2 regions of the Marinobacter sp. OP 3.4 genome follow, and region 2 is predicted to be linked to the other one. Evidence: riboswitches for the same ligand, from Rfam matches in the RefSeq annotation. Region 2 holds a riboswitch; the other holds the start of a gene.

Region 1 (15,100 bases), on a different contig from region 2:
GGCGCTAATTGGCTTAAAATGCTGATATATCGGGGTTTTGGAGGCTGGTGTTTTTTGCTTTAGGCATTTGATCTTTCAGACTTTTCACCGATTTAGACCGGTTGCTGCCTACCTTCGAAGGCGCACTCCGGAGGCAAAGGTCTCAGGTTCGAATCCTGACGGGCGGGCCATTTTCTCTTCGGAAAATGCCCCTTCTTCGGATTTTCGGCCCTTTTGTTTAAGTCGCTTCGCTCCCAGTTTGCTGGAGGCGTTCATAACGCTGCGATTGTCCATTGGACAACGGGCGCTACTAACCCTCACCACCAGGCGAATCACCGCCGAAATCACATCAATATCGACACCGGTTTAAAAGACCAGGTGCCCTGCCATAGATGCCTACATAGCCCCGACCTAGCCAATCAATCATTTGACACTCTTTTACTATTCACACCAATCTGCACATTGAAACCGTCAATTAATGTGACATGATTCGCATTATGTTTTCAGGCATCCAAAGGGAAGTGAACGATGCGTCCACCACAGCGGGACTACCTCCGTCCTGACCTTATCAGTGTCGAGGAACATTTCGATCTGCGCCGATCCCTCCGGATATCACCCGTAGGACTGCAGGCCGAAGTTTCCTTTGAGTCCTCTCCCCGGCCGGGGGAATGCCATTGCCTAAACCTCAGCCACCACGGTATTGCCTTACTCTGCGACCTGACGGACGTGATCCCGGGGGAAAGAGCCCTCCTGACGCTTTGGAACCGCGCCACGATGCTCAGGGACATGCCGGGGACCGTCATTCGCGTCGAAGTCGCCCAGCGGTTTACCCGGCTTGCCGTCAGCTTTGATGAACAATACGTGGCCAATCCGTCGCTAAAGATACTGACACGCCCCTATTTCCCGGAACCCTTGAAATCTGGCCATGGATAATGGCCCGAATGGGTGCTGACCGGTTTCGTTTGCCTGTGTCCAGGCTATGGCCTTACAGTGCCCAACTGTGACAAACCGAACCCACTGAAAACACCACAAACCCATGACCCAGTCGACAGGGGAGTCCCGACCGTTTGGATCGAGACTGAGAGTGTCACCGACAGACCCTGGAACCTGATCCGGATCATACCGGCGGAGGAAGCGCGACATGATGATCACTCACCTGGCCGCCATTGTGGCGGCACTGTGCCTGTTTGGCTGGCTGGGGCTGCGTGCCCGCAGGACCGCTGACGGCCTTGATGACTATATGACCGCCCGCAACAGTCAGGGCGCCACCACCATCGGCCTCTCTTTCCTGGCCTCCGGCATGGGTGCCTGGATCCTGTTTGCACCGCCAGAGGTGGGCGCGTTTGTCGGCCCGGTCGCCCTTGCCGGCTATGCCCTGGGCGCGGCACTACCGTTTGTTGTCTTCGCCATGCTCGGTCCGCTGATCCGCAGGCAACTGCCCCAGGGGCGCAGTATCAGCGAGTTCGCGGAAAAGCGGTTCGGTAAAGGCATGCGCCGTTGGGTATCGCTGATTTCCGTGCTCTATATGCTCTGCTTCCTGGCGGCGGAGTTGACGGCCATTGGTGCGATTACCGGGCTGCTCTCGGACCTGAACGGCCAGGTCGTGATCATTGCCGTGGCGCTGACCACCCTGATCTACACTACCTGGGGCGGATTACGGGCCAGCCTCGCCACCGACCGCTGGCAGGCGTTGCTGCTGATGGCCTTGCTGGCCGCGGTCCTGTTTGTGGACTGGAAACACCTGCCCGCCGCGGCGCAGTCTGCCGAGATCCCCAGTATTCCCTTCTGGAGTGCGGCCAGTGTGGCCGTCACCCTGGTGCTCGCGGTGACCGCTGCCAACCTTTTCCACCAGGGTTACTGGCAACGGGTATGGGCGGCGCGGGACAGCGCATCCCTCTGGAAGGGTGCCATCCTCGGCGGGGGAACCACCATGGCGGTGGTCGCGGTGGTAGGCGGCCTTGGCATCAGTGCGGCCATGGCGGGGCTTGAACTGGGCACACCGCCGATCCCGTTCTTTGCACTGCTCAGTGAGGCGCCACAATGGCTGGGAGCAGTCGCCCTGGTGCTGGCAGTCACGCTGGTGGCCTCGTCGGTGGACACCCTGCAGAATGGCATCGCCTCCCTGGCGGTGGCCGAGAAGGAGGGGTTGACGCTGACCTCCGCCCGCTGGGTAACAGTGGCCCTGATGGTGCCGGTAATTGCCGTGGCATTGCAGGGGGTATCGGTTCTGCGGCTGTTCCTGATCGCCGATCTGCTGTGCGCGACGGCCATTATTCCAGTGCTGATGGGATTGTGGTCCCGGGTAACGACGAGCGCGGCGATGGGCGGTGTGCTGGCTGGTCTGATCGGTGCAATCCTGCCCGACTGGATCATGACCGGTGGCCTCTCCAAGGCGCTCTATCTCGCCAGTTTTCCCGGTGGTGCGCCAACATTGGCGCCGTTTGCCGGGGCTCTGCTGGCGTCGGGAGGCGTCACGCTGGTATGGACCGCTGTCCACAGTCGCTCCGGGGGTTAATGTCCCCGGAGCGCATCGCTCTCCTCAAGAATGCTTTTCTTCAACAGGTACTTCTGGACCTTGTTGGTGGGCGTGATGGGGAGCGCTTCGATAAACCGGACATACGCGGGCTGCATGTATTTCGGCATCTGTTTTTCGGCATAGGCACGGAGTTCAGGCTCTGACATGTCCTGATCGTCGGAGAGTTCCACAAACACGGCAATATCGTCTTCACTTCCCACCCGGGCAGGTACGGGAACCGCTGCCACCGCCCGGATTTTCGGGTGGGTGTTGAGCACACTTTCCACCTCGAACGACGAAACGTTTTCACCCCGCACCCGGAAGTACCCACCAATTCGATCAACAAACCGATAGGTGCCATCCGCGTCCCGGACGCCGGCATCGCCGGTGTGGAACCAGAGGTTGCGCCAGGCTTTCAGCGTGGCGTCCGGCTTGTTGAGGTACTGCTGCATAATGCCGCCCGGGGTACGGGGGCGGAAGGCAATCTGCCCCACCTCTCCCACAGGTAGTGGGTTGTCATTGTCATCCATGATGGCAACTTCAAGAAACGGATTTGCCAGGCCCATGAATCCTTTCGGTATGGGCCCGGTGCCATCCACCACCATTCCACCGAGATATTCGATGCGTTCGCGCAGTGCCTGCTTGGGCATGCCCCGATACAGCTCCGGCGGCGTGCCATGCTCATCGCCAAACTGGTCAATGATCGCCAGGAAGCCACACCCCGACTCCGTTTGCCCAAAGCCGCAGCTGACAAAGTCGAACCCGAACCGACGGGCGACCTCATGATGGCTCGCCGCCAGCGGCTGCATGTGGACTTTATAGAGCGTGTTGGCACGGTCATCCGGCCGGGCCGGCGCCCCCATGAGCCAGGGCACCATCACATCCATCAGTATGCAGGACGTGGCTCCACAACTGGCGATCCGGTTCCAGAAGTCGTTGGGGCTGAAGCGATTCCAGAGACCGACGGTGTTGCCCTTCCAAAGGGCCCGGATCAGCAGTGCGTATACGCCGCCCACGTGGTAAAGCGGCAAATCGCAGTAAAGGACCTCGTCATCCCCGTCCATATTGCGCAGGGGGAAGGAATACTGATTGATCCAGCGATGCCCCAGTACCACGCCCTTCGCGGGTCCCGTGGTGCCGGAGGTGTAGATAATGGTGGCCGGGTCGTGGGGATCCAGCGGGACATCGGGAATCGCCGTCCCGTTTTCCAGCAGCCGGGAGAGCGGATGACAGGCGGTACGGTTCCATGCCATGCCCAGGTCTTCATTACCTGGACTCTCCGAACCGTAACGCTCCGGGAAGACGACGACATGGTCCAGATCCAGCTCATCTTCGATTTCGGCAAGCGGCTCACCGAAAGACGGATCCGTGATCAGCGCTGCCGGCCCCGTATCGTTGATCTGGTAGCCCAGCAACTGCCCGCGAAGATTGAAGTTATGGGGCGCGTACAGTGCACCGAGCCGCCACGCAGCGAACATCGAGATCGTCGCCACCAGCGAGTTGCTGCTGAGCACACTGACGCGGACACCCTTTGCCACACCCAATGAGGCCAGGCCAGCCGCCAGGGCATCGCTTCGCTGCCGGACCTCCGCAAAGCTCAGGCCAAGGCCGGTCTCGCCGTAGTAGATAAACGTTTTATCCGGCGTCTCGTTGGCCCATTCATCGAGCTTGTGAAGGGCAATATCCCCTTCTTCGAGCATGTGTTTGAAGAGATCGGATCTTTCCATCATTTGTTGTCTCCAATCCTGGATCATGAAGCCCCGGGGAACATCAGACCCCGATAAATCCCGGTGATCTTCGCTCCCGGAAGGCCATGCTGGCTTCCCGGTGGTCCGAGGTAAGGGTGCACAGGACATGGTTCTCGGCCTCGATATCCAGTGTCTCGCTGATTGAAGCCTGCTCGGCCATGCTCACATTCTGCTTGATACAGCCAAAGGACGTGGTCGGACCGTTGGCGAGCCCCATGGCCAGCTCAAACGCCTCTGATTCCAGGTCGCTGGAAGGGACAACGTAGCTCACCAGCCCCATATGGAGCCCCTCCCGGGCGTCAAGGCACGGTGACATCAACAGCAGCTCCCGCGCCTTGGCGCTGCCCAGTAACCGGGTCAGGAAGTAGACACCACCGTAGCCACCGGAGAGACCAAACCGGGCGAAACCGGTGGTAAGGCGGATCGACTCCGCCGCGATCCGGATATCGGATGCCAGGGCCAGGGCCAACCCCGGGCCGCTAACCTGGCCATGCAGGGCCGAAACCACCGGAATGGGAATGTCGTGGATGATACGGGATACCTCCATCAGTCTGCGCAGGGAAGATACCCGATGGGAGAAATCGAAGGCCCACTCGTATTCGTCAGCCATTGCTTCGATGTCCGGGCCGATACAGAAGTGCTCGCCCGCCCCGCGGATCAGAATGGCCCGCACCCGCTCGTCGCTCCGGGCCTGGGATACCGCCTCCAGCAACGCTTCAGCAAGCGCCATGTTGAGCGCGTTTCCCTGCGCTGGCCGGTTAAGGGTGAGAGTGAGCAGCCCCCTGGTGAGTGATGACTGTAGAATGCAGCCCATATCTGGCCCCTTCTTGTTATGGTTTACTCACGGCGTTGAGCCAATCTCAGCCGGGGTTGCTGTCGTGCATAATCCGGCTTGGATCGACGTCCTGGCCACGTAACTTCCTGATGATGCGCATCCCTTCATCCCGGGATGCAAATACGATTTCCCGCAGTAGCCACTCCGCCCGTTCATCCTGACCGGTGGAGATCGCCTCCAGAAGTGCCCGCGAGTTCAACGCCATCTGGTGGCGCCGCTCCCGGGTCAGGTAATCCAGCGGCTGGCTTCCCCATAACACGCCCCAGAGGGAGTGTTTGAACAGGTCCCGCATCATCCGGCGCAGGTGTTCATTGCCACAGTTGGCGGCGACGATGCTGAGCAGTCGCCAGCATGGGGTCACGAAGACGATCGGCTCAACGTCCTGCTGTTCCGCCAATGTCTCCAGTTCCCCGACGACTTCCGCCAGGTGGCCTATGGCTTCCGGTGTACCGCAGCGGGCCATGTAGCGCGCCGCCAGCCCGGCCATTGCAGCCTGGACATTGAAAACATCCGCAATGGTGTCAATGGTCGGCTCAATGACATAAGCGCCCCGGCGCGGCAGTATCTCTAGCAAACCCCGCCGTTCGAGCTCCTGGATCGCGTCCCTTATCGGCCCCCGGCTCACGCCGTAGTAGGACGCCAGTTCCTGTTCCCGGAGGGGATCACCATCCTTGAACTCACCGTCAACGATGCGCCTGGCTATCTGATCGGCAATCTGCTGTGGAACGGTTTTGGTGAGGTTACTGCGTCCTTCCAGTGCCACGTCGTTCATCAAGTCCCCTGTTCTGAAGCGCGATTGTGATCATTAAATATCCAGTCTAGACCAGCCTCACACTTAGTCAACAGTTAATTGTTAACAATTTTAATAGGCAAAAAACGACCTCATGGCGACCTCGGATAACCATTGGCAACGGTTACATTGCCAGGCCATACCGCCTGACCGGTTTACAGTTCGAGCATGTGTTTCGCGATGATATTACGCTGGATCTCGTTGGAACCGCCGTAGATCGACATGCTGCGCCGCCACAGATAGTTATTGGCCGCCGTCGCGGCATGGGCTGGGCCCACCGGTTCTTCCGCGCCCTCGTCCCGGAGGTACCCGGGCTGGAACGGCAAGGCATAGTGCCCGACGGCCTGGGACGTCAGTTCGCTGATCCGCTGGGCGATCTCGGTCCCCCGTATCTTCAGCAGTGACGCCACCGGCCCGGGCGCCTGCCCCGACGCCACCTGGGACAGTACCCGCAACGCCGTCACCTCCAGGGCCTGCAACTGCGCTTCCACTTCGATGACACGGGCATGGAACAGCGGATCCTCAAGCAATGGCCGCTCATCCGAACGCTCCTGGCTCGCAATGGCCTTCAGCCGGCGCATGGCGGCTTTGGTCACGCCAATGGCGGCGTTGTCCACCCGCTCGTGTTCCAGCAGGAACTTGGCGTACGACCATCCCTTGTCCTGCTCACCAATGAGGTTTTCCTTGGGCACTTTGACGTTATCCAGGAAAACCGTGTTGAAGGAGTGCGTGCCTTCCATCATCAGGATGGGCTGTACCTCGATGCCCGGGCTGTTCATGTCGATCAGCAGGAAGGAAATGCCTTCCTGGGGCCGGCCATCGCCACGGGTACGGACCAGACAGAACATCCAGTCCGCGTAATGGGCGTAGGATGTCCAGATCTTCTGCCCGTTGACCAGGTAATGATCCCCACGGTCCTCGGCCTGGGTACTCAACGACGCCAGGTCCGATCCGGACTGTGGTTCCGAGTAACCCTGGCACCACCACACCGTGGAGTCGCGAATTCCCGGCAGGAACCGGTCCTTCTGCTCTTCCGTGCCAAAGGTATAGATGACCGGACCCGCCATGCGGGGCCCGAAGGGCTGGATGATCGGGCAGTCCATCTCTGCGGAGATCACCTCGAACAGGTAACTCTGGATGACATTCCAGCCCGGTCCACCGTATTCCTCCGGCCAGTTAAAAGTGTGCCACCCTTTCTGACCCAGGATCTGCTGCCAGCGCATATAGTCGTCCCGGGACAGGTGCTGATCACGCCTCACCTTGCGGGCGATATCCGCGGGCAGATGCGTCCGGATGAATTCACGTACCTCGTCGGCAAACGCCTGTTGTTCCTGATTCAACCTGAATTCCATGCTCGTTCCTCACTGCTGGTGATCGCATTGCGCAATGCGGTGCAGATGCCAGTCACTGTCGCCAAAGGTGGCGTTGATGGCGGTCAGTCGCTTGAAGTAATGGCCTACAGACAGCTCTTCCGTCACCCCCATGGCGCCATGAAGCTGGACAGCCTCCTGCGCCACGTGGCGGGCGGTACGGGCAATCTCGACCTTGGTCAGCGACAGCGCCCGTTTGCGGGCAACAGGATCGGGCTCCTCCATCATCATGGCGCCATAGAGCGCGATGGATCTCGTCTCCTCCTGGGCAATGAACATATCCACCATGCGATGTTGCAGGGCCTGATTGGCGCCAAGGGGTCTACCGAATTGCGTGCGATTGCGCAGATACTCCAGGGTGGCCTGGCAAAGCGCGGATACGGCGCCTGCGGCTTCAGACGCCACACAGGCTATGGCCAGATCCAGCATGTACTCGATTTCGGGCAACGCCTCGCCCCGGGGCCCCAACAGGGCACTGGCCGGCAGTCGCACACTGCTAAAGTGCATATCCACGGCACCCAGGCCATCATTGGTCTGATAATCCCGCCGCTCGATACCTGGCAACTCCCGGTCCACCAGCACCAGACTGAGCCCGTCCGGCGACTTCCGGTCGCCACTACTGCGGGCCACCACAACAGTCATGTCCGCATGCTGACCGCCCAGGACCAGGGATTTACCCCCTTCCAGAACCATGCCATCGTCCCGAACCTCAAGACGGGTCGCACAATCGTCCAGTTGATATCGCGCCTGGGGCTCGGTGAACGCCACCGCCATTTGCAGTTGCCCCTCGGCGAGCGGTCCCAGGTACCGGGCTTTCTGTTCATCGGTTCCCAGCCTGGCGATCAGGACCGACGCCAGCACGGTCGGCAAATAGGGCTCAAGCGCCAGGGCCTGTCCCAGCCCTTCCATGACAATCGCGGTGTCCGCCACCGAGCCTCCGATACCGCCATCTTCTTCCGGTAACGAGATTGTCAGCCAGCCCAGCTCGGCCATCTGCTGCCATAACTCCCGGGAGAAACCACGGCCATCGGCCAGGCGTTTCTGCCGGTCGGGAAAGGCATAGTGCTGGCGCACGAAACGCTCGACACTTTCACGGAGCATCTGCTGCTCTTCGCTGTAGTTAAGATCCATTACACGCCCCTCCAGTCGCCCGTTCCAAGATAGAACCGCACACCGCCCACCAGGACACCCCCGTCGACCAGCGGCAGGTCGTTCCGGCGGCAACGTTCCCTCACCACCTCCGCATCGGGAACCAGGAGGTCGATGCCTCCCAGCCCCTCCCCGCGACCATCCCGGGCCTGGACAAACCGCAGGCGGGCATTGTCAAGCTCGATACTGAAGCCGGATTTGCCGGCCACAACCGGCCTCTCCAGGATATCCCCCCACCGTTTGGCCAACGCTTCCGGCGCATCGCTCTGGAGTTCGGCGCCCACCACCGCCGTGACAACATCGGTGCGAACGTGGGACTGCCAGTCCGGGCCGGCGGGGTGATAAGCACCCTCAAGGGAGCCGCCTTTACCAGTCTGATTGATTTCCAGCAACGCTCCGCCGGTGTCCCCGGGGTGCAGCTGCAGGCCCCGGTACTCATCCACCTCCAGGGTGGCCGCGATACGGATACCAAGCGTGTTCATGCGGGCCTCCCATTGATGGATCTCGTCCGTGTCGTGAATCACCATGTAGCCACCATCCCCATTGCGGCGCTGGAGATACCGCCCTGCAGCGGTCCCCTCTTCCACCGGGGCTACCACCTCAATGAACGAGTGCCCGATCGGTAGCAGCGCATTTTCCAGACCAAACTGCCCAACACCCGGATCACGGTGACACACCTCGATACCAAAGACCGACCGCAGATCTTCAACGACCGGCTCAAGCTTCCCGGCCACCAGGCACAGTTGACGCAGTCTCAGGAACATCGCTTCTTCTCCTCTTCTCATGGGCCCCGGGCCCGCCGGCGGCAAGGTCGACAGCACCACTCGCCGTCAGCCCTTCCCAACACCTGGGGTGGGGTGTCATGTCGTTTAATTTTATTTTTTATAAAATATATACTATACCTTATAGCACCCTTGGCGAACTTGTCCAAGAACAATCCGGGTCGGGTATCGGTCTACGACTTGCCATAACAACAAGCATCTGCCCCTCACAGAAGACGCATTCCGGTGACGCCTGTCACCAGGATCCTCAAGGGGCCTGAAAGGAGGACGCACAATGCACGGGTCCAGCTTTTACGCGGCACTGGCCGCCACCATTTTCATGGGTACGGGCACGGCGGCCATGGCGGAACAGATCCGCTATGCCGTCGGCGCCCCGCCAACGGCGCCTCAGGTCCAGTCGATCGAGAAGTACGCGGCGGCGGTCGAGGACAACACCAATGACGAACTCAGCATGAAAATCTACGCCCTCTCCCTGCTCAGCTTCGCGGAGATGTCCGATGGTATCCGGGACGGCATGGCCGATGCCGGCTGGGTGCTGACGCCATACCATTCAACGGAATACCCGCACACCAATTTCGTGGCTGAAAGCTCCATGATGCTGGAACCCTTATCCGGCCAATCGGCAGGCAAGGAAGGATGGGCGTTCGGGGGCGCGCTGACAGAATATATCCTCCATGACTGTCCACGGTGCCTGGAGGAGTTTGCTGCCCAGAATCAGGTACCCACGGCGATCGTTGGTGGCACCTGGTACGGCCTGATCTGCACGTCACCCGTGAAATCCCTGGCGGATCTGGACGGAGCGCGTATCCGGACCGGTGCGGCAAACCAGGCGCGGTGGGCTGAAGCCCTGAACGCGGTTCCCGTACAGATGTCCGCCAATGAAATGCACGAGGCCCTGGATCGAAACGTCGTTGACTGTTCCGCCCTGGCCGTCTCGGACATACAGAATTACGGCGTTGAAGAGACCGTCACCGATATCACTCCCGCCGTTCCCGGTGGCCTGTTCCCCTCTTCGGTCTTCCAGTACAACCGTGACAAATGGAGCAGTTTCTCCACCGGGCAGCGTGAGGCCCTGTTAAGAGCCGCGGCGACCGGCGCTGCCGCCATTCTGACCCGGTACAGAAGCGATCTGAAAGAGGCCCAGAGCCTTATGGCGGAACTTGGCGCCTCCTTCCATCAGGCGGATGACGAGGTCCTGGAGGCGACCGATGCCTTTATCGAGCAGGACATCAAGGACGCGGCCGACGTCTACGCACAGGAACACGGTAATGAAAACGGGGAACAGATACTCAACGATTTCCGGCAGCGGCTGAGTAAATGGCGGGGGCTGGTTCAGGATGTTGAAAGCGAGGAAGCCCTGGCGAAGCTCTACTGGAAAGAGATCTTCTCCAGAGTCGACCCGGAAACCTACGGTGTGAAATAGGAAGGCTGTGATCGAAGGGAGCCAGGTTGCCACCTGCTCCCTTCCGAGCCAAAGCTATCGATTTTGCGGGCCGTCAATAAAGAGCCGCCACCAGGTCATAGTCCGCCGACCTTGTCGAACGGTACCTCTCAAGATGCTGTCGCGCATCGCCCCACGCCAGGTCCAGGGCCGTCACCTTCCGGAAATAGTGACTGATGGCTGCCTCGTCTGTTACCCCAATACCGCCATGTAGTTGCACCGCCTCGCTGACAAGGTAACGGGCACACCCAAGGATTTTGCTCCGAATGCCAGAGATAAAGGTACCGCGCTCCCCCTGGGGCAGGCGGTCCATTCCGGAGGACAGCAGCTGGAGCATGGCCCGGGAATACTCAAGCTCGATGGCCATATTCGCCAGACGGTGCTGTATCGCCTGGAAGGACGCGATCGCCTGGCCGAACTGCTTTCGGGTCTGGGTGTAGTCCACGGTCAGTTCAAGGGCGGCACTCATCGCTCCAACGGCCTCAGCGCAGGTTAGCGCCGCAGCCTGGTCCAGCCCGGCCTGTACCATGGCCAGCCCGTCCCCGGCGTTGCCGACAAGCGACTCACGGCCAACGTCCACCTCGTTGAAGCGGATATCCGCAGCCCTCTGCCCATCCAGGGTCTGGTACACAACCGATTCAATACCGGCCGTATCCTTTGGAACCAGAAAGACGGATGGCCCGTCTTCCGTCGCGGCCGACACCAGCAGCGTCTCGGCCATTGGGGCGGCCAGCACCGTCGACTTTCGACCGTTCAGCCTCCAGCCCGCACCGGTTTTCGAGGCACGGACAGTGACCGGTGAGGAGTCAAATCGCTGACCCGGCTCCGTCCAGGCCAGCGCCAGCAACTGCTCGCCACTCATCAGCCCGGCAAACACATCGGCAAATCTCTCGCGCTCGCCGGAGGCCGCCAACACAGCACCCGGCGCCAGTACGCCGCTGACCAGTGGTTCCACCACAAGCCCGTGGCCAAACTGCTCGAGAATCAGGAAGGGCTCCTTCCCGGACTGGGCATAGCCCTGCCAGTCCTCGGGAAAGCACGCACCGATCAGGCCCAGATCCGCCACCTGGCGCCAGAACTCCCGGTCCATGGACTGATGCTCCCGGACCGTCCGGCGATAGTGCTCGAAGGTATATTCCCTGGAGACAAAGCGTTCAACGCTTGCCTGGAGCTGGGACTCGTCCTCTGTAAGCGCCAGGCCTGAGGTGCCCGTATCATCGTTCATAGGTTCAGCCCCCGCTTGGCAATAATGTTGTACTGGATCTCGTTAGTCCCGCCGTAGATGGAGACCGCCCGACGGATCAGGTACTGGGACATGGCGCCCGGAGACAGGTCGAGGCCATAACCACCCGACTCATGCGTCCCGGAGCCAAACAGCGGCAGGGCATGGGGCCCCAGCGCTTCAACCCAGAGGGACGAGATACGTTGCTGGAGTCCCGCCCCGCGCGCCTTGATCATGGACGCGGCCGCATTGGGGTCGATGCGATAGGCGCCCTCGATAATGCGGTACACCATCATTTCATGGGCGGCGAGATCGATCTCCGTCCGGGCCACCTCCAGGTCCAGCGTAGCGTCATGGGTCAGGTAATCATCACCCTCCCTGAGCTGGCCCAGCAGCTCTCGAAGGCGCCTCAGGTCCCGTTTGGACTGGGGAAGATAGGCACTGGCGGTGCGTTCGTTCGCCAGCAGGAACTTGGAGTACTGCCAGCCATGGTTCTCTTCCCCCACCAGGTTCTCGACCGGAACCTTAACGTCTTCCAGGAAGACCTCATTCACATAGTGGGACATATCCTGGGTAATAATCGGCCGTACGGTAACCCCCGGGCTGTTCATATCGATCAGCAGCATGCTGATACCACCCTGGTTGCTGCCGCTGCTATCGGTCCTGACCAGGCAGAACATCATATCCGCGTACTGTGCTTCACTGGTCCAGATTTTCTGACCATTGACCACGTAGTGCTCGCCATCCGATACGGCCGTTGTTCTTAGCGAGGCCAGGTCAGAGCCCGAATTCGGTTCCGAGTACCCCTGGCACCAGAACTGGGACCCATCCAGAATGGCCGGCAGATACCGCGCCTTCTGTTCTTCACTGCCAAAGGTGTAAATGACCGGCCCGATCAGGTGCAGGCCGAAAGGACTCAGGCCCGGAGCCTCGGCATTGGCCATCTCTATCTCGAATACCATTCGCTTCAAGGGTGACCAGCCCGCGCCTCCGTATTCCCTGGGCCAGCCCGGGGCGGACCAGCCCCGCTCATGCAGGATGGCCGTCCACCGCCGCATGTCTTCCTTCGTCGGATGAAAACCCTGCCTGGTACGCTCTTTCATATCATCGGGAAGCTTTTCCGCAACGAACTCGCGGATCTCCTCCCTGAATGGCTGGTATTCGGATAAAAAACTGTCGGGCATGAAGCCTCCGTTCTTTTCTTGTTCTGTCTTTGTTCCCAAGCCTGGTTTCCTGTGGCAACAGGCACCTAGCGCCCTGAGAACCTCGGCTCCCTTTTTTCCAGGAAATGCGCAACACCTTCCTTGAAGTCCTCGCAGGAGAACGACTTCACCATTTCCCGGTCCGCCATCTCCCAGGATTCGGAAAGATCCTGGAACAGGGAGTCGAAGACCTGCCGTTTCATGACCCGGATGGATCTCGGAGAGGACTCGGTCACCAGCTGTGCCGCCCAGCTCTGCACTTTCTCCAGGAAGCCCTCTTCCGGTAGCTTCCGGACCAGTCCCATCTGTTCCGCTTCCGTGGCGTCAACGGAACGTCCCGAGTAGAGAAGGTCCAGCGCGTTCATGGGGCCCACCAGACGCGGCAGCATCCAGGCAATGCCATGCTCCGCCACCAGTCCGCGCCGGGAGAAGGCGGTGGTCAGCTTGGTATGGTCCGCCATGAACCGCATATCGCAGAACAATGTCATGCACAGGCCCATGCCGGCGCAGGGGCCGTTAATGGCCGCCACAACAGGTTTGGTGACCCGAAGCAGATAGCTGAACCGCTGCTGGTAGTTCCGCTCGACCGGGTCGCTGTTGGCATTGCCAGAGCCAGACTCCGACGATGGGTCTGCGTCATTATCCCGGGTCATGGCGGAACTCAGCAGGTTCATGTCGGCGCCCGCACAGAAGCCACGCCCTTCCCCCGTAATGATGATGATCCGGATCTCTTCATTGGCATCGGCGGACTCCATGGCGGTTCGCACCTCCGCTTCCATGGTTGTGGTCCAGGCGTTCAGCTTGTCGGGGCGGTTCAGGGCGATGGTTGCCACATGACCGTCCTGGCGGTAGTTAATCTCTTCAAAGTTCATCGTGCATGTCCTTCAAAAGCGGGAAAACGGGGAGGGAACATCGGAAGCGGCCGGCCTACCGGTTACGAAACACCGGCGTTCGCTTCTCCACGAAGGCACTGGCCGCCTCATGATGGTCGTCGGTCTCGCCGCAGCGTATGTGACGAATCGACTCGTGGTCCAGCAGCTGCGCGAGCGTCGCACCCTGCTCGACAAAGTTGAGGTTGGCCTTGATGTGACCCTGGGTGATACCAGGACCTTCAGCAAGCCTGGTGGCCAGCTTGCTGGTTTCCGCCTGGAGCTCGTCGTCCGGCACCACACGGTTGACCAAACCCAGCTCCTTCGCCTCGTCCGCCTTGATTACCGGCGACAGCAGCGCGAATTCTCGGGCCCGGTGGCCAAGCCGATGGACCAGGAAATAGGTACTTCCGAAATCTCCGGAGAGGGCGACATTGATGAACGCCGACGTCATCTTCAGCGTATCGGAGGCGATAGTCAGGTCACAGGCCAGGGCCAGGGACAGGCCAGCTCCGGCAACCGCCCCCCGGGTCATCGCGATGGTGGGCTTGGGCATTTCATACAGCAACCGGGCGCTTTCCACACCCAGCCTCAGTTGCTGGGCCCTCGCTTCCAGGGGCGCCGGTTCAACGTCCTCCTCCGCCATCGACTGGACATCACCGCCCGCACAGAAGCCCCGGCCCGCCCCGAGCAGAACCACGACCCGGACCTCTTCGTTGACCGAAGCCCTTTCCAGCGATGTGCGTAACCCGCTGATCATGGTGGTGGTCAGTGCATTGAGTTTCTCGGGACGGTTCAGCGTAATCCAGAGAATGCCATTCTCGAGATGTTCGACGAGTTCATCCGTGGCCATAACGGTCTACCTTTTATTGTGATTGATAGGGAGATTCAGGGTCAGTCCCGGGGTTTCCGATGACAAGGGACACGACGGTCGCTGTGCGCGGAGACAGTCATTTATCCTTCATTTTTTATAAAATATATAATATATTGTGTCAAGGTAACCGCTTTATAAATATCAGGGGCGCTCGTATAGTTAGCGATTGGCCAGAAAGGCAGTACCCGGAAACTGGCGGATAATCCCTGGAGCTAGGAGCTGACTGGAACCATGTTTATCAATAATGAGGAAGGCGTCCGATCCGAAAGCCTGACTCTGCAGGCATACCGGTATTTCCGCCATGCGCTTATGAGCGGTCGGTTC
Region 2 (15,100 bases):
GTGCTTGATGCCACCTTGTGGAAACTGCCAGGAGTCCTGTCCGATTCTCCTTGCCCACAGCACTTCGCCCTTATGGTTGGCCAGAATGATTCCGACGTTGGGTCTGAAACCGTCTGAATCAATCACGGCACAGTCCTGTATCAAAGTTCGTTACGTGAAATCCGCATGGTCACTGTTGTGCGGACTCCCTGCCCCGATGTTCAGGGACTTTTATTCCAGATTGGCTCCATTCTTACAGAAAGCCTACGGGTCGGCAAACGAAGCCGGCACTCTTTTCAGCATGTTAGAATCGCCCCTAAAAATACATTCTGAGGAGACAACCCTTGACCCTGGCCATCTTTGACCTGGACAACACGCTGCTGGCGGGCGACAGCGACCACGCCTGGGGGGAATTCCTGGTGGACGCCGAACTTGTCGACCCTGAACACCACCGGCAACAGAACGATCAGTTCTATCAGGACTACCTGAATGGTGAACTGGATATCCAGCGCTACCAGCGCTTTGCCCTGTCACCCATCGCGAATCGCGACCCCGACGAAGTGACGGCCTGGCGCAAGGCCTTCATGGACAGCCGGGTGCGTCCCCTATACCAGGCAAAGGCAGACCAACTGCTGGAGCACCACCGCAGCCTGGGTCATACCCTGATGATTATTACCGCCACCAACCGTTTCGTCACCGGCCCCATCGCCGAAGCCATGGGCATCGAGCACCTGATTGCCACGGAACCGGAGATCCAGGATGGCCGTTACACCGGCGATATTACCGGGATACCCAGCTTCCAGGACGGCAAGGTGCTACGGCTGCAGCAGTGGCTGAAGGACAACGACGCCACCCTGGATGGCGCCTGGTTCTATAGCGACAGCCACAATGACCTGCCACTGCTACGGCTGGTAGACAACCCGGTGGCGGTGGATCCGGATCCGACACTGGAGCAGTATGCGAGGGAGCAGGGTTGGACGGTGATGTCGTTAAGGGATTAGTGGCCGAGCGGCGGCATACATCCCCTCTCCCCAGCGAGGGAGAGGGCCAAGGAGAGGGGGAGCGCCCGCAGGGCGCCATGATCCGGACGCATAGTGCTGGCCTCTCCACCCTCTCCCCAGCCCTCTCCCGTCAAGGGAGAGGGGGCTGCTCTGTGCAAACCGGGAGAGGTCTACAAAAATTCCGTCAGCGACCGCACAAAGCAGGCCTTGAGATAGTCGGTTTCCGGAATGCCCGGCACCATGGGATGGTCCGGCCCCTGGTAGCCCTGCTCCAGCAACTGCACGAAACGATCGACCTTGCGGGCACTGCCCCGGATGATATCCACCAGCTTGTCACGGGACAGATGCATGGAGCAGGAGGCGGATACCAGCAGTCCGTCCCTCTCAAGCAGGCGCAACGCCAACTGGTTGAGGCGTGCGTAGGCCTGCTCGCCGGCCTTCTGGTCACGGCGGCGGGGGATCAGTGCCGGCGGGTCCAGGACCACAATATCGAATTTCCGTTTCTCGTCGCACAGGTCCTTGAGTACGCCAAAGGCGTCCCCTTCCAGGGTTTCCACGGCACCAAAACCGTTCAGGGCGGCGTTATGGTGGACCGCATCCAGGGCCTGGCCTGAGCTGTCCACACAGGTCACTGATTCGGCCCCACCCGCAGCGGCCTGCAGTCCCCAGCCGCCGGCATAGCTGAACACATCCAGCACCCGGCAACCACGGCTGTACTGCTGCAGCCGTGCCCGGTTCATCCGGTGGTCGTAGAACCACCCGGTCTTCTGGCCACCGGCGAGCGGCACCTCGAAGCGAACGCCGTTTTCTCGCACCTGCAGGGTGTCAACCGGTTCGCCATCCACCTGTTCCACGTAGGAGTCGAGCCCCTCCACCGACCGCATCTTGCCATCGTTCTTGAGAATGATGGCCCTGGGGTGCGCCAGACGCTGGACGGCCCGCACGATGGACTCTCTCATGGTCTCCATGCCGGCGGTGGAAATCTGTACCACGACGACATCGTCAAACCGGTCGATCACCAGTCCCGACAGGCCATCCCCGTCACCATACACCCAGCGGTACCAGGGTTCGGCAAACACCCTTTCGCGCAGCCTGAGGGCAGCCTCCAGCCGATCCGCCAGACGCTTCGGTGTCATACCGCTGCTGGCATTACGACTGATCAGGCGACCGCAGATAAGCGCATGGGGATTCACGAACACCGTGCCCAGGGGCTTGTCATTGGCCGCTCGCAATTGCGCCTGGCCGCCGGCCTCGAAGTCAGCCAGGGGCGAGCGGCGGGTGTCCACCTCATTGCTGTAGACCCAGAGATGCCCGGCCCTGAGCCTGCGTTCAGCGCCCTTGCGCAGATAAAGTACGGGAAAGTCCATCAGGCGCCGACCTTACGCATCGGCCAGCAGATCGCCGTAGGCGGCCGCATCCATCAGTCCATCAAGTTCGCCCTTGTCGGCAAGCTTGACCCGGTACAGCCAACCTTCGCCATAAGGGTCCTCGTTGACCTTTTCCGGCTCGTCTTCCAGGGCATCGTTAATCTCGGTGACCTCGCCCGTTACCGGACTGAACACATCGGAAGCAGACTTGACCGACTCGGCCACCCCGGCTTCCTCACCGCCGGTCACGGTGTCACCCACTTCCGGAAGACCGATATAGACCACGTCACCAAGCTGTTCCTGGGCAAAATCGGTAATGCCGACGGTCGCCGTACCGTCATCCGCCACCCTGACCCACTGGTGAGTCTCGATGTACTTGAGATCGGCAGGTATTTCACTCATATCACTTGTCCATGGCTGGAGAATTTGCCGCAGTTTACCGGAAACCACGCTGAAACAGGAACGCCAGAATCGCCGGCACCACCCGTTCGAACCGCTGAAAACGGTGATCGCCACCGGGCTGGATCCAGGTCCTCGCCCCCGGGTGCTTGGCCAGGGCCTCCCGGTAGTCGAGGGTTTCGTCGGCGGTCTGCACAAGGATGAACAGCCTGTCGTCCTCCGCGCGCTCGCCGGGTTCCATCGCTTCAAGGGTAGACGTATGGTCGGTGGTCAGCTCGTAATGCTCACCGGTATAGGGATTGTACTGTGGTCCCAGGTGATCCTGCAGCAGGCGGTGGGGCCAGGCTGCCGGATTGATCAGGGCAGCCCTGATGCCCATACGGGCCGACACCACGGAGGCAAAGAACCCCCCCATGGAACTGCCGATAAGCCCGACAGGCCGGTCACCCGCCGATGCCACGGCCTCGACGGCCCTTTCCAGCGCCCGCTGCGGGTCGAACCCCAGGTCCGGTACCACCAGCTCCGCCTCCGGCGCCAGTTCCGGCAGGAGGGCGCGGAGTTCCGAGACCTTCCGGGATTTCGGGGAGCTGTTAAAACCGTGGAGATAGACCACTACGGGGCCGGTTCCTGGGGATGTCATGGAATCTGCCTGATGTGTTGACTGAAAAGATAGACAGTCTACCCGGAGCCACTAGCCTTGTGGAGAGCCTTTAGCGATCGGCGCGGACCATCATGGACGGGTTCAGTAACCGGTGCTGTCGGTGTCCAGTTCGTAGCGGAAATCCGTAGCGCGCTCCACGCCGGTCTGGATAGTGCCATCGCTGCGCAGATCCAGCCAGCGGAACCCCGGCGCCAGTCGTTCCACCGAGAAATCGGTGGACCCGGCCTCAAACTGGATGCAGGTGGATGGTGTCGCGAGCAATCGGACATCCCCCCGGTACAGATCCAGATCCTGGTGGATGTGCCCCCAGAGCACCGCCCGGACGTTATCGAAGCGATCAATGACCCGCCAGAAATCGTCACGGTTGCTCAGGCCGATGGCATTCATCCACTGGGTCCCGATCTCAATCGGGTGATGGTGCAGACTGACCAGCGCCGGTCGCCCGGGATAAGACGCCAGCGCGTCTTCCAGGAACGCCAGTTCCTCCGGCTCCAGGTAGCCGTACACCTGCCCTTTCACCGATGAGTCCAGCATGATCACCTGCCACTGACCAATCAGCAGATGGCGCCCGGCAGCGTTATAGCGCTCGGCAACCCGGGTCAGGAGCTCGCTGTCATCATGGTTTCCGGCCACCCAGCTCTCCGGGCAGCCAAACACGGACACCTGACGGGCAAATTCCCGGTAGGCGGTCTCGGAGGCGTCCTGGGCCAGGTCACCGGTCGCCAGCAGCAGGTCCGGATGACCATACCGGGTCCGCGCGCACTGCACCACGGCGTCCAGGCTCTCACGGGTACGAACCCCCAGCAGGGTGCCGTCCGTATCAGCCATCAGATGCGGGTCGGTAATCTGAAGCACCCGGGCGGCCCGGCCATTGGCGGGGCTGACCGTTACGGGTGACCTGTGTTCAAGTGCTGGCATTGCGTTATTCATCCATCTACCAATGGTGTAGATACTAGACGGATTTTACGCACACAACTTAAACATCAGTCACAAGTCGGGGGTAACGGGACAGGACGTTTTACAATAGTTTACGAAGAAGATGAGTTTATCACCCTTCCACACCATCCGAATGGCGCCACTGGCTACGCTCCGGCGTGACATGACCGAACCGCAGGCAATAGTCCAGCCAGTCCGCCACGAAACCATTGAGCTGGACCTTCTCGTCCGGATGGTGCATGAAGCGATTGGGGTAATCATTGACAGCGGCGATCTGGCGATTGCCGTAAAAACTGATCACCTCGGCCATGCTGGCATCGTGGTAAACCCTGACTGTGAGTTCCGGGTTGTTCAGCCAGCGGCCACTGTTATGGACCTGCTCGAGCAGCAGGGTTTCGGTATAGCGGGTCTGCTGGAGCACGGAAATGCTGACCCGCCCCAGGTAATGGGATTCCCGGTGCAGGTCGAACTGGAGCACATCACTGTCGTTGGTCTCCAGGTTGCGCAGGCGACGCAGACGCTGGTAATTTCCCTCGCACAGCGCCCCCAGGCGTTGCAGATCCGGTACATACCGGTTCCGGCGAAGCGTGGTGACCGTCATGGGCGACTCCATTCGCTGCGCAGGCGATCACGGTTCAGCTGCAGCCACTGGATGGCCATGATGGCAGCGGCGTTGTTGACCCGGCCGTCACGAATCATGTCGAAGGCTTCTGTGGCGCTGAAGACATGGGCACGGATGTCTTCGTGCTCGTGGTCCAGACCGAACAGGCCGCCGGCGTTTTCAGTGCTCACCTGGCCGGCATACAGGTAGACCATTTCCGTCGTACCCCCCGGGGATACGAGGTATTCACAGATTTTTTCAAGACGGTCGAAAGACAGTCCTGCTTCCTCTTCCGCTTCCCGTTGTGCCACCTCTTCGGGCTTTTCGCCCTCTTCGTTCATGCCGGCCACCAGTTCCAGCAGCCAGGGGGACTGGTCCCGGCCGATAGCCCCCAGGCGGAACTGCTCCAGCAGCACGACTTCGTCCCGCACCGGATCGTAGGGCAGCACGCAGGTGGCGTCACCACGCACGAACAGCTCACGGGTAAACTCGGACATGGTGCCGCCATCAAAGCGGGGGTGGCTGAGCAGGAGTTTGTCCATGCGGAAGAAGCCCTGGAATACGGTTTCCCGCTTGTGGACCTGCACGTCGCTGGCCTTGAACTGGAAGGGTTCTGGCGTCTTCTCGGTCATGGTGTTTCCGGGCTGTCTGGGTCGTTGGGCGTGATGAGGAACGATAGCCGGATGGCCTGCTGCTTTGCAAGTTGGTTTGTGGTGGTTTGGATTTGGGAGCATAGGAAGTCAGGGCGAGGAAGTTTTTCCGGACACGCCGTGAATACATCCCTGTAGGCTCTTCAAAAACGTCCATGTTTTTGAAGGTCCGGAAAAACTTCCTCACCCTGCCTTCCTCCATACATCTTACGGGGATTCAACAGGAGGAGGCGATAAAACCTGCGTCAACTCTAGGTTTAACGGAGACAGGTTGAGAACACTTTTCCGGACCGTCGAGCGCCAGGGACGGCGCTCGTCGAGCCCTACAGGGACGTACTTGCCGGGCGTGTCCGGAAAAGTGTTATCGACCTGTCGCCCAGGCACCAAACCCAGCAGTCTAAAAAACTAAACGCGGTCGTAAATTTTGGCCCCGGAAGCCACAAACTCCTCGGCTTTCTCCTTCATACCGGCATCCACCGCCTCCACATCATCCAGACCATGTTCCCTGGCATATTCCCGAACCTCCTGGGAAATCTGCATGGAGCAGAACTTGGGACCGCACATGGAACAGAAGTGGGCGACCTTGGCGGACTCCTTGGGCAAGGTCTCATCGTGGAACGCCCGGGCCGTATCCGGATCCAGGCCCAGGTTGAACTGATCCTCCCACCGGAACTCGAACCGCGCCTTGGACAGGGCATTGTCGCGAATCTGCGCACCCGGATGCCCCTTGGCCAGATCCGCCGCGTGGGCCGCGATCTTGTAGGTGATGATGCCCGTCTTCACATCGTCCTTGTTGGGCAGCCCCAGGTGCTCCTTGGGCGTCACGTAACACAGCATCGCGCACCCGTACCAGCCGATCATCGCCGCCCCGATACCGGAAGTGATGTGATCGTAGCCGGGGGCAATGTCCGTGATCAGCGGCCCGAGTGTATAGAAGGGCGCCTCGTCGCAGCACTCCAGCTGCTTGTCCATGTTCTCCTTGATCAGATGCATGGGCACATGGCCCGGCCCTTCGATCATGCACTGGACATCATGCTTCCAGGCGATCTTCGTCAGCTCCCCCAGGGTCTCCAGTTCACCGAACTGAGCCGCATCGTTGGCATCGGCAATGGAGCCCGGACGCAGGCCGTCCCCAAGGCTGAAGGACACGTCGTAAGCCTTCATGATCTCGCAGATATCCTCAAAGTGCTCGTACAGAAAGCTTTCCCGGTGATGGGCCAGGCACCACTTGGCCATGATCGAACCGCCGCGGGACACGATACCGGTGGTCCGGCTGGCGGTCAGGGGCACATGGTGCAGCCGTACACCGGCATGGATGGTGAAGTAATCCACCCCCTGCTCCGCCTGCTCGATCAACGTGTCCCGGAAGATCTCCCAGGTCAGATCCTCGGCGACACCGCCCACCTTCTCCAGGGCCTGGTAGATGGGCACGGTGCCGATGGGGACCGGCGAGTTGCGGATGATCCACTCCCGAGTCTCGTGTATGTTCTTGCCGGTGGACAGGTCCATCACCGTATCGGAGCCCCAGCGGATGCCCCAGGTCAGCTTTTCCACCTCCTCTTCGATGGAGGAACTGACGGCGGAGTTGCCAATGTTGCCGTTAATCTTCACCAGGAAGTTGCGGCCAATGATCATCGGCTCGGTTTCCGGGTGGTTGATATTGGCGGGGATGATGGCCCGGCCCCGGGCCACTTCGTCCCGGACGAATTCCGGCGTGATTTCCGGAGGCAGGTTGGCACCGAAGGATTGCCCTGGATGTTGCTGGTCGACCAGGCCGTTTTCCCGCGCCTCCTGTAACTTCATGTTCTCCCGGATCGCGATATATTCCATCTCCGGGGTGATGATCCCCTGACGGGCGTAATGCATCTGGGAGACATTGCGGCCCGGCTTTGCCCGCAGCGGCTTGCGCTCGTCCATGAACCTGAGCGGATCCAGTTGCGGATCTTTCATGCGACGGCGGGTGAACTCCGATGAATAATCCGCCAGTTGCCCGGTATCGCCACGCTCGGCAATCCAGCCGGCACGGAGCGGCTGAAGGCCCTTGCGCAGGTCAATCCGCGCCTCCGGGTCCGTATAGGGGCCGGAGGTGTCATAAAGCACTACCGGTGGATTCTTCTCGCCCCCCATATCGGTCGGGGTATCGGTCAGTTTGACTTCCCGCATGGGTACTCTCAGGTCCGGGCGGGAGCCCTGGACATAGATCTTGCGGGACGCGGGCAATGGCTGGATAGCCGCCCCGTCAACACGGGCGGATTCACTGAGAAAGGTTGGAACATTTGACATGATGCGGACCCTTATTTGTTCATCCTGTGACACGGGCCGCGTATGACGCTGGTGCTGCACAACAGCCACCATGAACCCGAGCAATGGAGACTCGGGCAATGGCTGTTCAGAGCTGTCCTGGATCCCTACGCCGGTGCTAGCCGGATCAGGTTAGCGGGTTCTGCGCTGCAATCTCAGCCGGTCGACATACCAATGCCGAACCAGCACCCCGTCAAGACGCGATTCTGGAGGTCTGAAGGAACACGCGGAGGTCGGTTATCGGACAACCGGGCAACCTGTCAGACCTTTAATGGCACACCTGAAAAACAGTGCACGGTCCAAGTCTAGAGATCCGTTGATTTATTGTCCATAATGACCCGCCGCTCTTATTACTTGGTAACTGCAGAAGTTACAGACACATGAATCGCCGGCCCTGTCAGGGTAGAGGGGGCGACACTTTGGGAGAACACATGAAAAAGCAATTGCTATGCGGCCTGATCGGTCTTTTCACGACCCAGGCCGCACTTGGCCTTGATCTGGTGGAGAGCTACGAGAAGGCCCTCTCCTACGACTCCGGTATCGCCGCCGCAGCAGCCTCCCTGGAAGCCCAGGAGGCCAGTTCGGACGTGACTCGCAGCGCGCTGCTGCCTCAGATCGGCGCCTACGGAAACGCCAACCACTATGACGTCGACGGCCCCAGCCAGGACAACTCCTACAAGAGCTTCAGCTACGGGGTCCAGCTGTCCCAGCCGCTGTTCCAGGCCGACGCCTGGTTCGCCTACGACGCCGCCAAATTCCAGACCGAAGCTGCACGGGCCGAGTACAACCTGGCCCAGCAGCAACTGATACTGGATGTAGCCGAGGCCTACTTCAACGTACTCCGTGCGGCCGACACCCTCACCGCCACGGAAGCCGCCGAGAACGCGATCGAGCGTCAGTATGAGCAGGCGCAGGAGCGCTTCGATGTGGGCCTGATCGCTATCACCGATGTCTACGAGTCCCGTGCCAGCTTCGACGACGCCACCAGTCGCCGCATTGCCGCCGAGAACGACCTGGATATCGCCCGGGAACGGCTCTCGCGCCTGACCGGCGAGTACGCTGAAGACATCGAGAACCTGGAGCAGGACTTCCCGCTGATGCAGCCCACTCCGGCGGATCCCCAGAAGTGGGAAACCAGGGCCCTGAAACAGAACTGGCAGATCCAGACCGCCATCCGGGAACTCCAGGCTAGCAAGGCCAACCTCGACGAGGCTAAGGCAGGCCACTACCCTACTGTAGAGCTGACTGCCTCAGTCGGTCGGGAGCGCCTCGAGAACGTAGAGCTCAGTACAGCATCGACACTGACATGGCAGGGGGGGGGCACCACCACCGAAGGCGTTATCGGCCTGAGCCTCAATGTGCCCCTTTACGCCGGTGGCGGTATCCAGGCCGGTGTCCGTCAGCAGCGGGCCACCGTGGATGTGCGGGACAACAACCTGGCGACCACCCGCCGGGACGTACGGGTCAACACCCGCAGCCTGTACCGCACCATCAACACCAATATCGAAACGGCCTCTGCCCTGAAACAGACCATTGTCTCACGCCGCAGCGCACTGGACGCCACCCTGGCCGGCTATGACGTGGGCACCCGGAATATCGTGGAAGTGCTGGACGCGGAACAGGCCTACTACGTGGCCCTCAGGGACTACGCCAATGCCCGTTACGACTACGTGGTCAACTCCCTGCGCCTGAAGCAGGCGGCGGGCACCCTCAGCCCCCAGGACATTATCGAACTGAACAAGTGGCTCAGCGAGACAGCCCCGGGCATCGAGGCACTGGCCACCGAGGACAAGACCCTCGACGATCCCACCCAATAAAGGCGGGATCAGAGTCTGCGACTGTCTACCGCGCAGACTCCCGGTCAAGCCGATCGAGGATGCCCCCGACCACCCGGTCCAGGGCGCCTCGATTGGCATTCACCACCCCCAGGGCTGCCTGCCCCAGGGTGGCGGCACGTTCTCCATCGGCCAGCAAGCCACCCACCTGCGCAGCAAGATCCGCCTCGCCCCCTACCCGAACCAGCCCCTGGCCGGTTTCCAGTTGGCGGTAGACTGTCTCGAAGTTGAACACATGGGGGCCGGTGACCACCGGCATGCCCCAGGCCGCCGGCTCCAGCGGATTGTGTCCGCCCCGCTCGATCAGCGAGCCGCCCACGAAAGCCACATCCGCTGCGCCGAACATCACCATCAGCTCCCCCATGGTATCGCCCAGGTAGACCTGCGCCGCCCCGACCGGCTCCCCCGACGACCGCCGCACCTGCGAGAAACCACGGCTGTCAGTCAGGGCCGACACCGAATCGAAACGGTCCGGATGCCGGGGCACCAGAACCAGCAGGGCTTCCGGGAGGGTTTCCAGGATCCGGGCATGGGCGTCGAGAAGCTGCTCATCCTCCCCCTCATGGGTACTGGCGGCGATCCATACCGGCCGCGCACCAATACCCTGCCTCAGGTCATTGGCACGCACCCGCACCTGGTCGGTGATGGTCACGTCAAACTTGATGCTACCAGTGACAGACACCGAATCCGGTCGGGCGCCAATGTCCACGAACCGTGCGGCATCATCCTCCGCCTGGGCCGCGATCCAGTCCAGGCGCCCGAGGAGGGACCGGACCCAACCGCCGATTCGCCGGTACCCGCGGGCGGAACGTTCCGACAACCTGGCATTGACCAGGAACACCGGGCACTGCCGGCGACTGGTTTCCACGATCAGGTTGGGCCAGAGCTCGGTTTCCATGATCACCAGGGCCCGGGGTTTGACCCTACGGACAAAGCGCCGCACGGCACCGGGGGTATCAAAGGGGGCATAGGCGTACAGCGCCCGGTCACCAAACAGGGACCGGGCCTGGGCGGCGCCGGTCGCCGTCATGGCCGTTACCAGCACCGGCACATCCGGACGGCGATCCAGGATCGCCTTGACCAGGGGCGCCGAGGCAATGGTTTCGCCCACGGAAACCGCATGTACCCAGATTACCGGCTGCTCCGTGGGAGCCACCAGGCCCAACCGCTGCTGCCACCCTTTGTTGCTACCCCCATTGCGGCGGGTCTGCCACCACAGGTAGGCCATGGCAAAAGGCAGCAGCAACCGATAGCACAGAGAGTAGACGACGTGCAGCATGGGGGCTCCGTGGTCGAGTGGGACGGCCATTCTAACCAATCATGCCATGAGTGCCACTGACAGCACCAAAGCCGCCCTGATAAACTGCTGGTTTTCAACCTCCGACATCGGCCCGACAGGTAGTCCAACCATCGTGAAACGCAAACACCGTAAGCAGGAAAGGGATCTCGACTACAGCCACTACCGGCATCCCCGCTGGTGGCCCACCTGGATCGGCCTCGCGATGATGTGGCTGATGTCCCGGCTGCCAATCCGCTGGCAATGGAGCGTGGGCAGACTCCTGGGGAACCTGGCCTGGCGCTTCATCCCCAAGCGCCGCCATATCACCGAGGTGAATATCCGGCGCTGCTTCCCGGAGCTTTCCGAACAGGAGCAACAGGCCCTGGTGCGAAAGTCGTTCCGGGCCAATGGCATCGGCATGATGGAGATCGGGCTGGGCTGGTTCCGGGACATGGCCGACCTCAAGGACATCACCCGTGTCCACGGCCTTGAACACCTGAACCGCGCCCTGGAGGGCGGCAAGGGCGTCCTGCTGGTGGGCGGCCACTACAGCACCCTGGAAATGGGCGGCAGCCTGGCCACCGAGGTCATGGATGCCGATGTCATGCAAAGGGACCATAACAACCCCCTGATGAATGCGGTCATGACCCGGGCCAGGGCAAAGCGCTACGGCGCCGTGCTCGATTCCAAGGACCTGCGCGGGCTGCTGAAACGGCTCAAGCAGAACCGCGCGGTCTGGTACGCCACGGACCAGGACTACGGTCGCAAGGGCATAGTCTTCGCGCCCTTCTTCGGCATCCCCACGGGCACCATCACCGCCACATCCCGCATTGCCGAGCGCAGTGGGTGCGCGGTGATGCCGTTCAGTCACTTCCGCCGGGAGGATGGTCCCGGCTACGACATCTACTTCCACCCGGCACTGGAAGATTTCCCCTCCGGCGACGAACTGGCTGATGCAACCCGCGTGAACGCCACCATCGAGCAGGAAATCCGCCGCCAGCCGGACCAGTACCTGTGGATGCATCGCCGCTTCAAGACCCGGCCCAACCGCGACGATCCGGATTTTTACGGCAAGTCGTAACATCGTTGCGGACGGCGGCAGGTAAAGGGGGCCCACTTGCCGCCCCCGGGCATTGGTGGTAGCTTCCCTTCAGCCGTTTCCGCCCAAGGATCACCCCCACGACTATGGCGATTAACAGAACCTCACTCGCCGTGTTTGCCCTGCGCCAGGCAGGCAGACTCTCACTGCACATGGCCCAGCGTATTGGCCGTGTCCTGGGTACGTTGAGCTGGTGGTTCCCGTCCCGCTCAAAGAAGGTCACCACCGCCAATATCGACCTGTGCTTCCCTGAACTGTCCGCCGAACAACGCCACCGGCTGATCCGCTCGAGCCTGCGCCACACCGGGCAAACCTACATGGAAATCCCGCTGATGTGGGAATGGCCAGTGGAAAAGTGCATGGCCCTGATCCGGGACGTGGAAGGCCTGGAGCTGATTGATCAGGCCCTGGAGAACGGCAAGGGTGTGGTCCTGCTGGCGCCCCACCTGGGCAACTGGGAACTGGCGGGCATCTATTTCTCCACCCGCTACCGCATGGCGGCCCTGTATAGCCCGCCGCACCTGCCCGACTTCGAGGACTATATGATCCGCGTCCGCGAACGTGCGGGATCGGTCCTGGTACGTGGGGACCGGCGGGGGCTGGCGCGGATGGTGGGCATCCTCAAGGGTGGCGGCATTGCCGGTATCCTGCCGGACCAGAGCCCCCACAAGAACAGCGGCTACGCCTATGGCCCCTTCTTCGGCATCGATGTGCGCACCATGACCCTGGCCTCCAAGATGATCGCCAAGTCCGGTGCCGCCGCCTTTACCACCTTCGCCGAGCGTCTCAAGGACGGTGAAGGCTTCCGCATTGTCATCCGGCCCACTGAGCCGGGCATCGACAGCCGTGATTCCGTGGAAGCCGTATCGGCCCTGAACCTATCGGTGGAGAAATGCGTGCGGGAAGTTCCCGAGCAGTACCAGTGGGAATACAAGCGTTTTCGCCATCGCACGCCCGGGGAAATCAATCCCTACAACCCCACCAAGCGATGCAAATAAGGCCGGGAGTCTGCGAGGCAGCAAGTCACGCAGCCCACGACGCTCCGCATTTTTCCGGACAGGCATGGGCAGGCGCCCGTGTGTATACTGTGTCACTGTTTCCGACCACTGAACGCATCCGGTTTCCATGACAGCGACTGATATGCCAGCTAACGACCTGACGCCCCAGTCCATCGGCGTCGTCATCACCACCTACAATTCCCCGGCCTGGCTGGAGAAGGTGCTGATCGGCTACGAGAACCAGACCGACCCGGATTTTCGGGTGATTGTGGCCGACGACGGCTCCACCGAGGATACCCGGGCGCTGATCGACCGCTTCCGCAAGCGTGGCACCCTCACCATCGACCACGTGTGGCATGAGGACCAGGGCTTTCGCAAATGCCAGATACTGAACAAGGCGATCCGGGAAACCGACTGCGACTACCTGATCTTCACCGATGGCGACTGTATCCCCGAACCCGGTTTCATCGCCACCCACCGACGCCTGGCGGAACCCGGTCACTTCCTGTCCGGCGGCTACATCAAGCTCACCATGCCGGTGTCGGAGAAGATCAGCGAAGAGGATATCCGCTCGGCGGTCATCTTCGACCCGCAATGGCTGGTGACCAACGGCCAGCCCAAGAACCATAAACTGTGGAAGCTATCCCCGTCACAGGGCTTCCGGAAACTGCTCAATGCCGTCACGCCGGCCGCCGCCAGCTGGAATGGCATGAACAGCTCCACCTGGACCCGCGACCTGGTGGCCGTCAACGGCTTTAATGAGGATATGCAGTACGGCGGGCTGGACCGGGAACTGGGTGAACGCCTGTGGAACTACGGCCACAAGTCCAAACAGATTCGTTACAGCACCGTATGCCTGCACCTGGATCACGCCCGGGGCTACTCGAAGCCGGAGATCTGGGAAAAGAACCGGGCTATCCGCAAGGCCGTGAAGGAGCACCGCACCTTCTGGGCGGAAAACGGTATTGAGAAGTCCCGCCCCGATGCCTGATCGCCCAACCCCTTCCCGCTCCATGAGGACCCTGGTGGTCATCCACAGCCTGAAGATGGGCGGCATGGAACGGGTTGCCGTCAACCTGGCGGATGCCTTCGCCAGCGAGGGCCATGACAGCCACCTGCTGAGCTGCCGCAACCGTCCCAACGACCTGAACCCTTCGGATAGCCGGGTGACCCTGCACCACTGGGACCAGTTCCAGCAACTGATGAAGTCGGTGGTCGGTATTCCGGTCTTCCTGCTGTCACGCCTGTTTCTTGGCGTGATACTGCCCCGTTCCCACTTCATGTGGGTGGGATGGCTCCAGGGCTGGTTGCTGAAACGCCATATCCACAAGCTTGAACAGCAGCATGGTCGGTTTGACCGGATTATTTTCCGGGGCCTGGGCACCTTCAAGTACTTCTGGTCGTTCCGGGACGACCGCTGTACCTACGTCCTGGAGAACGTTATCCACTATGACAGCCCCCTGTGGCAGAAGCGGTGGGAGTGGAAACTGGTGCTCCAGGACCGGCACCTGGTGTGCGTCTCCTCCGGCGTAGAGGACTCCGCCCGGGAAGCCTTCTCGAAAGGCGCCATCACGCCCAGAAGCCTTCGCGTCATCACCAACCCCTGCCCGGTAGAGCAGATCCGCGCCCAGGCCGAGCAGACGGATCCGGACATTCCGGACACCCCTTATATCATCAATGTCGCCCGGCTGGTTCCCCAGAAAGGTCAGGCGCTGCTGCTGGAAGCCTTCGCCAGGGCCGATATCCCCCACCAACTGGTCATCGTCGGGGAGGGACCACTGCGCCAGGAACTGGAGCAGAAAGCCCGCAGTCTGGCCATAGCCGATCGCGTCTTCTTCGCCGGCAAGCGCGCCAACCCCTATCCGTGGATGAAGCGGGCAGACCTGTTCGTACTTGCCTCCGAGTATGAAGGGCTGGGCATCGTACTCACTGAGGCACTGGCCTGTGGCACACCGATCCTCTCCACGGACAGCCGGGGCGGGGTCCGCTTCGTG

What was found. Region 2 has a riboswitch for thiamine pyrophosphate ahead of thiC (phosphomethylpyrimidine synthase ThiC). Riboswitches for the same ligand answer to the same signal wherever they lie in the genome.
Region 1: it holds a riboswitch for thiamine pyrophosphate, as region 2 does, so the genes downstream of both, RO069_RS14925 (sodium:solute symporter family transporter) here and thiC (phosphomethylpyrimidine synthase ThiC) in region 2, are expected to answer to the same signal.

What each region holds. Positions count from the first base shown of each region.
Region 1 covers NZ_JAVVLT010000094.1:319-15,418, forward strand. Annotated here, with positions in the region: gene RO069_RS22145 (PilZ domain-containing protein) at 508-912, shown strand; TPP riboswitch at 1,020-1,131, shown strand; gene RO069_RS14925 (sodium:solute symporter family transporter) at 1,121-2,494, shown strand; gene RO069_RS14930 (AMP-binding protein) at 2,491-4,224, opposite strand; gene RO069_RS14935 (enoyl-CoA hydratase-related protein) at 4,265-5,056, opposite strand; gene RO069_RS14940 (GntR family transcriptional regulator) at 5,103-5,849, opposite strand; gene RO069_RS14945 (acyl-CoA dehydrogenase family protein) at 6,023-7,219, opposite strand; gene RO069_RS14950 (acyl-CoA dehydrogenase family protein) at 7,229-8,368, opposite strand; gene RO069_RS14955 (VOC family protein) at 8,368-9,150, opposite strand; gene RO069_RS14960 (C4-dicarboxylate TRAP transporter substrate-binding protein) at 9,443-10,591, shown strand; gene RO069_RS14965 (acyl-CoA dehydrogenase family protein) at 10,665-11,834, opposite strand; gene RO069_RS14970 (acyl-CoA dehydrogenase family protein) at 11,831-13,015, opposite strand; gene RO069_RS14975 (enoyl-CoA hydratase) at 13,081-13,905, opposite strand; gene RO069_RS14980 (enoyl-CoA hydratase) at 13,961-14,755, opposite strand; gene RO069_RS14985 (GntR family transcriptional regulator) at 15,008-15,100, shown strand, end outside.
Region 2 covers NZ_JAVVLT010000125.1:83,753-98,852, reverse strand. Annotated here, with positions in the region: gene RO069_RS22055 (RNA pyrophosphohydrolase) at 1-126, opposite strand, end outside; gene RO069_RS22050 (HAD family hydrolase) at 324-980, shown strand; gene RO069_RS22045 (class I SAM-dependent rRNA methyltransferase) at 1,151-2,347, opposite strand; gene gcvH (glycine cleavage system protein GcvH) at 2,360-2,749, opposite strand; gene RO069_RS22035 (YqiA/YcfP family alpha/beta fold hydrolase) at 2,784-3,386, opposite strand; gene cpdA (3',5'-cyclic-AMP phosphodiesterase) at 3,489-4,325, opposite strand; gene RO069_RS22025 (DUF1249 domain-containing protein) at 4,456-4,944, opposite strand; gene RO069_RS22020 (NUDIX domain-containing protein) at 4,941-5,576, opposite strand; gene thiC (phosphomethylpyrimidine synthase ThiC) at 6,000-7,877, opposite strand; TPP riboswitch at 7,983-8,098, opposite strand; gene RO069_RS22010 (TolC family outer membrane protein) at 8,327-9,712, shown strand; gene waaA (lipid IV(A) 3-deoxy-D-manno-octulosonic acid transferase) at 9,738-11,009, opposite strand; gene lpxL (LpxL/LpxP family Kdo(2)-lipid IV(A) lauroyl/palmitoleoyl acyltransferase) at 11,143-12,090, shown strand; gene RO069_RS21995 (lysophospholipid acyltransferase family protein) at 12,195-13,106, shown strand; gene RO069_RS21990 (glycosyltransferase family 2 protein) at 13,249-14,097, shown strand; gene RO069_RS21985 (glycosyltransferase) at 14,090-15,100, shown strand, end outside.